DNA from 2 places in the Paraburkholderia sp. WS6 genome. Region 1 is predicted to be linked to the other one. Evidence: riboswitches for the same ligand, from Rfam matches in the RefSeq annotation. Region 1 holds a riboswitch; the other holds the start of a gene.
The links. A riboswitch is a leader RNA that binds a small molecule or an ion and turns the genes downstream of it on or off. The one in region 1 is predicted to bind cobalamin.

Region 1 (4,533 bases):
TCTTTCTCGGCCGACTGATAGCCCTCTGCCGCCACGACTTGCGCACCGCGTTCGTTGGCGGCTTTGACGAAGACGTCCTTGCTGGTGCGTCCCCAGTCGGTGTTCAGATAGAGCACGGCGATGCGCTTGAGGCCGAGCGTTTTCACGGCGAGGTCGGCAAGCAGCGGCTGGGCGTCGGCCTGGCTGACTGACGGGCTCCAGATGTAGTCGCCGCCTTTGGTGAAGTCAGGATGCGAGTTGGTGAAACCGAGTTGCACAAGGCCGGCATGCTGATAAATCGGCGACGCCGCCATCGAAGCGGGACTCGAGAAGTCGCCGAGTTCGATCAGGATGCGCGGGTCGTTGACGAATTTCTGCGCGATCGTGATGGACTGGCGCGGGTCGCTCTGGCTGTCCTCAAAGACGTAGTTCAGCGGGCGGCCGTTGATGCCGTTGTGGCTGTTGATCTCATCCAATGCAAGATCGAAGCCGGCTTTCCATTGCGCGCCGTACTGAGCGTTCTGTCCGGTCAGCGGGCCGCTGACGCCTATCAGGATCGGATCGCCCGAAGGTGGCGCTGCGATGGCCGTTGTCGTCGTCGTTATTGCCGATGCGGCCAGCAGCAGAAGTGCCGTGATACGAGTGGCCCATGATGGGCGCAGGCTTGATGAGTTCGACATGGCTCCAGGCTCGGTTTGCTTGAGATTGGAGTGAGTGTCGGATTTGCCCCGGCTTCGGGCAACCAAGCGATTCGCATAACGTTATGCACCCATGGAACTTGTCCACAGAAAATGTCCATAAGCCTGTGGATAACATTCCCGCAAACGCGCCAAGTACTTGATGTATTTGGTTTCTCTCGCGCTGCACGCCTGCGTGACCGCGGCTCGCGCGGTCACGCCATTCACATCAAAGGTAAGCGGACTTCGCGGCGCTGCGGCTCGCGGAAGCCAGCAATTTGCTTCGCTCGACGAGGGCGCCGAACAGCAGCCCAACTGTCGTCCACATAACCACCTGCATGCCGATGGCCGCGACGCGGAATTTCCACAACAGCACCGCCGGGAAAGCCGCCGGTACTTCGTTGATCGTCGGCATCGACAGTTGCACGGCAGCAATGATCGCGACGAACACCAGGCCCGCCACAATCGAGCCATTCCACGCGCCCAGCTTCAGCGCCGCGCGGCGCCGAACCTTCAGCGAGAACACCACTGCGGCCAGCGAGATCGCGATCATCAGGAAGAACAAGCCGGTCCGCATCCCGATCGTCTCGGGGTCGCCCACCGAAGGGGGATTCGCCGGGTACTTGATGTTCGGAACGATCACCAGCGCAATAAACGCGCCAAGCGCGAGCCATGCGGACAACGCGCGCGCACTCAGCGCGCCGACGCGCCCGTACGCATACGCGAACACCAGCGAGAACAGCCCGCCGAACGCTGCGCCGTACGTCACCACGCCAGTCAACAATCCCAGGCCCGCCTGGGTGCCGCGGCTCACCAGTTCGGGTTCGGGCGCTTCGCCTTTGGCGGCGTCGGCCTTTTCCTCGAAGGAAATCGCCTGATCGACCTGCGGTTCGCCCACCAATCTCGCGAAGCCGAACGTGAGCAATCCCGCGGCGATGCCTGCAAGCATCCCGCGTACCAACAATTTACCGACCATTTTCGACTCCGTTAGTGGCAGGGAAAGCCGAGCAGATGGCGGCCGTCGTGCACGAATTCGTGCACATACATGCCAGGCACCAGCGACGTGGCACCCTGTTCCGCACCAACGAAATACAGCGCGAGCAACAGCAGCAAGCCGCCGAACACGACCCAAGGCAGCAATTCACGCAGCGGAATCGGCGTGGGTTGGGCGACAGGCTGTGTCGTGGAATCGAAAACAGCGTTGGACATAATGGACATCTCCTGGGGGTAACGCGCCCCGATAGTAGATTGAAGAGGGATGGTGCAAAGCTCAGGTCTGGCTTTCGGCTCGTGAATGCCGATTACAGTGGCGCGACCGCGCCGGGCTCTCACCGGCTTCCGTGCTTCGCAGTGACGCTATTCTACGCGCTAAACTTTGCCTCCCGGCAACGTAAAGCATGCACGCGGCGTCCCGCTTTAGTCCGGTCTTTATGGAAATCAACTGAATGGACACACGGCTGTTACTGATCAGCCACGCATCGACCGCGGCGATGCGCGCGGGCCGCTTCCCCGCCGACGACCCGGTCGATGCACGTGGCCTCGCCGAAGCAACCGCCGCACGAGCGCGCCTGTCGATTCCGGACGACGCGGCGGTTTTCGTCAGCCCTGCCGTTTGTGCGCGCGACACGGCGTCGGCCTTGGGGATCGGTGCCGCGGCATCGGGCCAAGGCGCATCGGTCGACGAGGGACTGGCAGACATGGACTACGGCCTGTGGCATGGCCGTCGCCTTGCCGATCTCGCGGCCGAAGCACCGCACGACCTCGCCGCATGGACACATGATCCCGACGCAGCCGCGCACGGCGGCGAGTCGTTCAGTCAACTTGTGAAACGGGTGGGACAGTGGCTCGATGCGCTAAACGATGCGTTGAGCGAGGACGTGACCCGCGCAACAGACCGTGCATCAAATGATGGAGCGAACGAGGCAAGGAATCGTACGTTACGCGAAAAAACGAGCGTCATCCCGAGCACCACGCAAAACGTGGTCGCCGTCACGCACCCGCCAGTGATCCGGGCCGCCATTGTTCATGCGCTTGGTGCGTCGCCGGCCGTGTTTCCGCGTATCGAGATCGCGCCGCTCTCGATGGTCGAGTTGCGACGCTCACGACGCGGCTGGACATGGTGGCCGGCGTCGCAATAACGGCGGCCGCGAGGAGTCGGGTCTTGTTCATGTCGGCACAATCCTTTGAAAGGTGGCCTTATCGCGGTAGCACGGTTCATGCCTTGCCGAACAACGCCGCCAGCCCCTGCACCGATGCAAAAATCCCCTTCGCATCGTGCCCAACGCCGTCGATCACAAACGTACGATGCTTCGCCGCCCCTTCCGGATGCCGCGACGCCATATAACGCGCGTAAGCCAGTCCGCGCCCCAGCCGATGCTCGCCTTGAGTCTGCGCGGCGCATGAACGGTCGAGAGCCGGATGCTGCGGATCGCAATCCGCGCCGCCGAGCAGCACGGTGACATCACGACGCGCATAGCGCGATTCAAGCGCATCAGCAGAGCCCGCCTCCCCGCCACTAGAAGCATAGGCCGGCAACTCTTCGAGCCCATACTTCCAGCGATTGAACGACGGACACGCCGCCGCATCGAACGCCGCGAATTCACCGGATGCGGTCGGCCGCATCGCGTCGAAGTACACATACGACGAAGGATTCGCGACCACATAGCGCAGCGCGATTCCGCGCGCGACGAGCGGCGCTTCACCCCGCGTCACCACGGCATAGCGCTGCACCACCTGACCACCACCCGAATGCCCGGCGATCACCACCTCGGTTAGCGACGCAAACTGCTCGCGCGACGCCAGCGTCTGCAGGATGGCATCGAGCACATCGAACGAACTGAGCGGCGCCGGACCTTCGGCGTTGTCGCCGCCCATCCAGCCAGCCCATTCCCAATGCAGCGTGGATGACGGCAACACATGCGCGCTAACGTCGGCACTCGCGAGGAATTGCGGCACGATCAGCAGCGTATCGGCTGCATCGCCACCAGCAAGTGCGCACGCGCGCTCCGCCAGATGGAAGTACGTGTCCGCGTTGCGCAGGCGTCCGTGAATCAGAATCACGGCGCGCTTGACGTCACGCGTCGGCGCAAGCCAGTCGCCGTTCGCGAACACCGGCACGGTGCCGCTGCCCGCAGGCGTCGCGACACTCAGATGCCGGCTGGCGACGACGGCGACCGGACGTTCATTCGGTGCGCGTTCGTCATCTGTTATCAAAGGCTGGGTCATGCAATAAGCTCGTGGGTCATCTAATCAGTCTGGCTAGTGGCGGTTAACGCGTGACGAACTTCGCTGTTGCGCCGCCCGCTTCACGTCCCGAGCGCGTGAAATACACCATCGCGAGCGACACGCAACCGGCAAAAATCAGGTAGAACGCCGGCGTCAGACTGCTGCCAGTCAGATGCGTCAAGGCGGTGATGGTGAGCGGCGCCATGCCGCCGAACAGCGTCACCGCAATGTTGTACGACAGCGCCACGCCCGCCGACCGGCTGCGCACCGGAAACAGCGTCGCGAGCATGCCGGGGTGCGAACCGGACATGGCGGCGAGGAACACCGTCGCGACCATCTGCGCGATGAACAGATGCCCCGGCGTGGGATTCGTCACGACGAAGTGATAAAGCGGATACACGCACACCATCCACGTGATCACGATCGGATAGAACAGCCGGTACGCGCCGTAACGATCGGCAAGCTTGCCGGACAGTGGAAACAGAAACAGATTCAGCACGCCCGACACGAACGCGCCGAGCAGCGCGGTGGACAGCGGCAGATGCAATTGCCGCTCGACATACACCGACAGATACGAGTGCCACACATAATTGGTCGCCGCGCCGATGATGATCACGCCCATCGCGCAGATCGCCGCGTCGCCGTTATCGCG
Region 2 (4,533 bases), on a different contig from region 1:
ACCGCGCCGACGAAGTCGCCCATTTCGATCAGCGCGATGTCCGGCAGACCGTAATGCGCGCGCATCGCGTCTTCGCTTGCGTTGCCGGTGCAGGCCGCGAGATGCATGTAACCGTTCGCACGCGCGACGTCGATGCCCTGATGAATCGATGCGATATAGGCCGAGCACGAGAACGGCCGGACGATGCCGGTAGTGCCGAGAATCGACAAGCCGCCGAGAATGCCGAGGCGCGGGTTCATCGTTTTCAGTGCAAGTGCTTCGCCGCCTTCGACGCCGATCGTCACTTCGAAGCCGCCGCCGTACCCATGTTCCGCCGCGAGCTCGGTCAGATGCTCGGTCATCATCTTGCGCGGGACCGGATTGATCGCTGGTTCGCCGACGGGCAGCGTGAGGCCGGCGCGCGTCACGGTGCCAACGCCTGGCCCTGCGCGGAAGATCACACCCGGTTCGGCAAGCAGTCGCACGCGGGCGAATACGATCGCGCCGTGTGTCACGTCGGGGTCGTCGCCAGCGTCTTTCACCGTGCCCGCTTCCGCGCCGTCGGCGGTCAGGCGGCAGAACACCAGCGGCATCGGCACATGCTGGCCCTTTGGCAACACGATCTCCGCGACCTCGCTGACGATACCCGCGAGCAGCAGACGCGCGGCCGCGAGAGACGTCGCGGTGGCGCAACTGCCGGTCGTGTAGCCGCTACGCAGCGGTGCGGGTTGTTCGGGCGTTTCTTCGCGCATTACGGGTGGGGTGGTGAGTCTGCGGGGGTGGCTGAGGTGCCGGATGTGCAAATGGCGGGATTGATGCCACTAGCGGCGTTCGTGCTGCTCGTATTCCTCGTGCTGTTCGCGCCGCTCGCACGGAACGTGCCGTCGGCGCCGTCAGCCAGCTTCGTGACCTCCAGCAGCGTGATCGGCAGCGCCTGGCGCCACGTATCGAAGCCGCCAAGCGGCTGTGCGTCGGCCAGCGCAATGCGGGTCAACGTGCCACCGTGTTGCTCACGCCACGCTGCCAGCGCGGCCTCGCCTTGCAAGGTCACGGCATTGGCGACCAGACGCCCGCCGTCGCGCAGACGCGCCCAGCACGCGTCGAGCACGCCCGGCACCGTCACCCCACCGCCGATGAACACGGCATCGGGCACAGCCAATCCCTCCAACGCATCAGGCGCGCGGCCGGCCACCAGTTGCAAACCCGGCACGCCCAGCGCATCGCGATTGTGTTCGATGAACCGCTGCCGCTCCGCGTGCCCTTCGATCGCAATCGCGCGGCAGGTCGGGTGCGCGCGCATCCATTCGATGCCGATCGAGCCGCTGCCCGCGCCCACGTCCCAAAGCAATTCGCCGGGCGTCGGCGCGAGGCGTGCCAGCGTGATCGCGCGGACGTCGCGCTTGGTCAACTGACCGTCGTGGCGAAAGGCGTCGTCGGGCAAGCCGACGGTCAACGGCAGACGCGGAGCACCCTCCGTTGCACGGCATTCGAGTGCGATCAGGTTCAACGCTGCCACTTCGCCCGCAGACCACTGGTCCGCACGGCCATCGATACACCGCTCCAGATTGCCGCCCAAATGTTCCAGCACGGTCATCCGGGTCGCGCCGAACCCACGCGCATTCAGCAGTTCGGCCAGCGCGGCGGGCGTGCGCCCGTCGGCACTCAGCACGAAGACGCGCGCGCCGTCGTGCAAATGAGCATTCAGCGCCGGCAATGGCCTTCCCACCAGCGAAACCGTGGCGACGTCCTGCAACGGCCAGCCAAGCCGCGCGGCCGCCAGCGACAACGACGACGGCGCCGGCAGCACCCGCAACTCGCCTGCCGGCAACTGCCGCGCGAGGGTCGCGCCGACGCCGAACAGCATCGGATCCCCACTCGCCAGCACGCACACCGACCCCGTGCGCTCGGCCAGCAAAGGCGCGAGATCGAACGGCCTGGGCCATGCCGCGCGGCGCGCGGCGAGGCGCGCGGGCAGCATCGCCAGATGACGTTCGCCGCCATAAACCACCGACGCTTCCAGCAAAGCACGCCGCGCGGGCCTCCCCAAGCCGGCGAAGCCGTCATCGCCTATGCCCACCACGGTCAGCCATGCCGGCATGCATCCATCCTCTTTCTGTATCTTCAAATAATGCGCTGTGCCACGCCGATCAAAGCGTCCAGCCTCGTTGTGCTGTTCGAAAAAAGGCATAATACAGCCGCCGGTGCCCTTCGGGGCCGAAGAGGGAACACAGTGTTGCTGTGGCTGCCCCCGCAACTGTATGCAGCGAGTCCGCCTGCGCTCCGCGCCACTGGTTCGACCGGGAAGGCCGCGGCGGACCATGACCTGCCAGCCAGGAGACCTGCCGGCCAGACTGTTCGTGCCAGCCTACATCGGGCGGGGTGTACCGATGCCGTAGCAATCGCCGCTTTGCGGCTTGCTCGGGCCGTCGCGCGACGCTCAACCCGGTGTCCGTCTTGAATCAAGCTTCGCCCTCCACTGCTTTGCCCGATGCGGCCCTCGCGCTGCGGCCCTCGGCGTGCCCGGGGCTGCTGCGCATCGTCGCGGCGCGCGATGGGGGGATTTGCCGGATCAAATTGCCCGGCGGTGAGTTGAGCGCGGCGCAGGCCGCGGTGATCGCCGACGTCAGCGAGCGGCATGCGGCCGGTGTGGTCGAGCTGACCAATCGCGCGAATCTGCAGGTGCGTGGCGTGCGAAGCGGGCATGAAGCGGCGTTGATCGCGGCGCTGGTCGATGCGGGGCTTGGGCCGATTCGGGCGACCGGTGCGGTGGATGCTGACAACTTGCTGCTCGCGAGCTCGGCGGACGATGTGCGTAACGTGATGGTGAGCCCGGCTGCGGGGCGTGATCCATTTGCGCTGTTCGATACGAGGCCGCTTTGCATCGAAATGCTCACATTGCTGCAATCCGAAGCGCGTTTCGCGGCGCTATCGCCGAAATTCGCGCTACTGCTCGATGGTGGTGAGCGCCTTGCCAGGCTGGATCATCCGCATGATGTTTGGCTGGCAGCCATGCAGGCCGAAGACGGTGTGCGATTTGTGTTCGGATTGGCGGGTTGTCCGCCTGCCGTGGCGGACGCGGATGCGAATGCCTTCCCGCATATCGCGCGTACCGGCTCGCATAGCGCCGTTGACCATCCTCATCCGAATTACGCAGGCGCTCTCGCCGCAGTGCTGCCCGCGCAAGTCACAGACCTCGTCCGCGCGCTGCTGCATACGTTCCTCGATCTGGCCGCCCCAGATGCCACGCGCATGCGTCACCTGCTCGCCACGCATCCCGTCGACGCGCTATTGCAGCACGCTCAAACGTACGTCGATTTCCCACTGTCACGCGACACATCGCTTGCAAACTGGCTACGCCCCACGCCCGCCGATGCCACGTTGCGACTCGGCGCGCACGCACAGCGAGTCGTGGGAATGCTGCACGTAGGCGGCCAACCGCCGCTCGGACGCCTCGACGCCACGACCTTGCGCGGCCTCGCCACGCTCTCGCAACAGCAAGGCAACGGCACGCTGCGCATGACGCCCTGGCAAAGCGTGTTACTACCCGATATCGCAGCCGATGCCGCACCCACCGTGCTCGCTGAAATGAACGCGCTAGGCCTCGCATGCGATCCTGCGCAGCCTATGACACGTCTGATCGCCTGCGCCGGTTCCACAGGCTGTGCAAAAAGCCTCGCCGACACCAAAGCCGATGCGTTACGGCTAGCAGATCGCTTACCCGATGGCATCGACGTCCATCTGAGCGGCTGTCCGCGCTCATGCGCTGCCGCACATTGCGCGCCGTACACGCTGCTGGCTGCGGAGCCCGGCATCTACGACCTTTATCGACGCGACGGCCAGCCGGGTTTCGGCTCGCGCGTCGCGCACCAACTCACGATCGAACAGGCCGCCGACATGCTCGACCCATTGGCACACCCGGCCCGGAGCCCCTCAGATGCTTGATTACATTCGCGACGGTCAGGAGATCTATCGCCAATCCTTCGCGACGATACGTGCGGAGGCCGACCTGTCGCGCATCCCCGCCGACCTCGAGAAACTCGCGGTGCGCGTGATCCACGCCTGCGGCATGGTCGACGTCGTTGAAGATCTTCAGTTTTCCGAAGGCGCAGGCACCGCGGGCCGTACGGCACTGGCGCAAGGCGCGCCGATTCTGTGCGATGCCGGCATGGTGGCGCAAGGCATCACGCGCGCACGCCTGCCCGCGAACAACGACGTGATCTGCACGCTGACGCATCAGGACGTGCCCGCACTCGCACGCGAACTCGGCAATACGCGCTCGGCGGCTGCGCTCGAATTGTGGCGGGCGCGGCTGGCCGGCAGCGTCGTCGTGATCGGCAATGCGCCGACCGCCCTCTTTCACTTGCTCGATATGCTCGATGCCGGCGCAGCAAAACCCGCACTGATCCTAGGTTTTCCGGTCGGTTTTGTCGGCGCGGCCGAATCGAAAGCGATGCTTGCCGAAGACAGTCGCGGCGTGCCCTACGTCGTGGTTCACGGCCGACGCGGCGGCAGCGCGATGGCCGCCGCTGCCGTGAACGCACTGGCGACGGAGGT

Region 2: linked by a shared signal. The riboswitch ahead of cobG (precorrin-3B synthase) and the one ahead of M0D64_RS00100 (CbtB-domain containing protein) in region 1 are both predicted to bind cobalamin.

Annotation. Positions count from the first base shown of each region.
Region 1 covers NZ_JALQCK010000001.1:26,941-31,473, forward strand. The annotation lists gene M0D64_RS00090 (ABC transporter substrate-binding protein) at 1-659, opposite strand, end outside; gene M0D64_RS00095 (CbtA family protein) at 886-1,632, opposite strand; gene M0D64_RS00100 (CbtB-domain containing protein) at 1,644-1,865, opposite strand; cobalamin riboswitch at 1,908-2,047, opposite strand; gene M0D64_RS00105 (histidine phosphatase family protein) at 2,102-2,794, shown strand; gene M0D64_RS00110 (alpha/beta hydrolase) at 2,871-3,881, opposite strand; gene M0D64_RS00115 (MFS transporter) at 3,925-4,533, opposite strand, start outside.
Region 2 covers NZ_JALQCK010000012.1:86,149-90,681, forward strand. The annotation lists gene M0D64_RS16745 (cobalt-precorrin-5B (C(1))-methyltransferase) at 1-731, opposite strand, end outside; gene cbiE (precorrin-6y C5,15-methyltransferase (decarboxylating) subunit CbiE) at 731-2,077, opposite strand; cobalamin riboswitch at 2,162-2,341, shown strand; gene cobG (precorrin-3B synthase) at 2,434-3,921, shown strand; gene M0D64_RS16760 (precorrin-8X methylmutase) at 3,914-4,533, shown strand, end outside.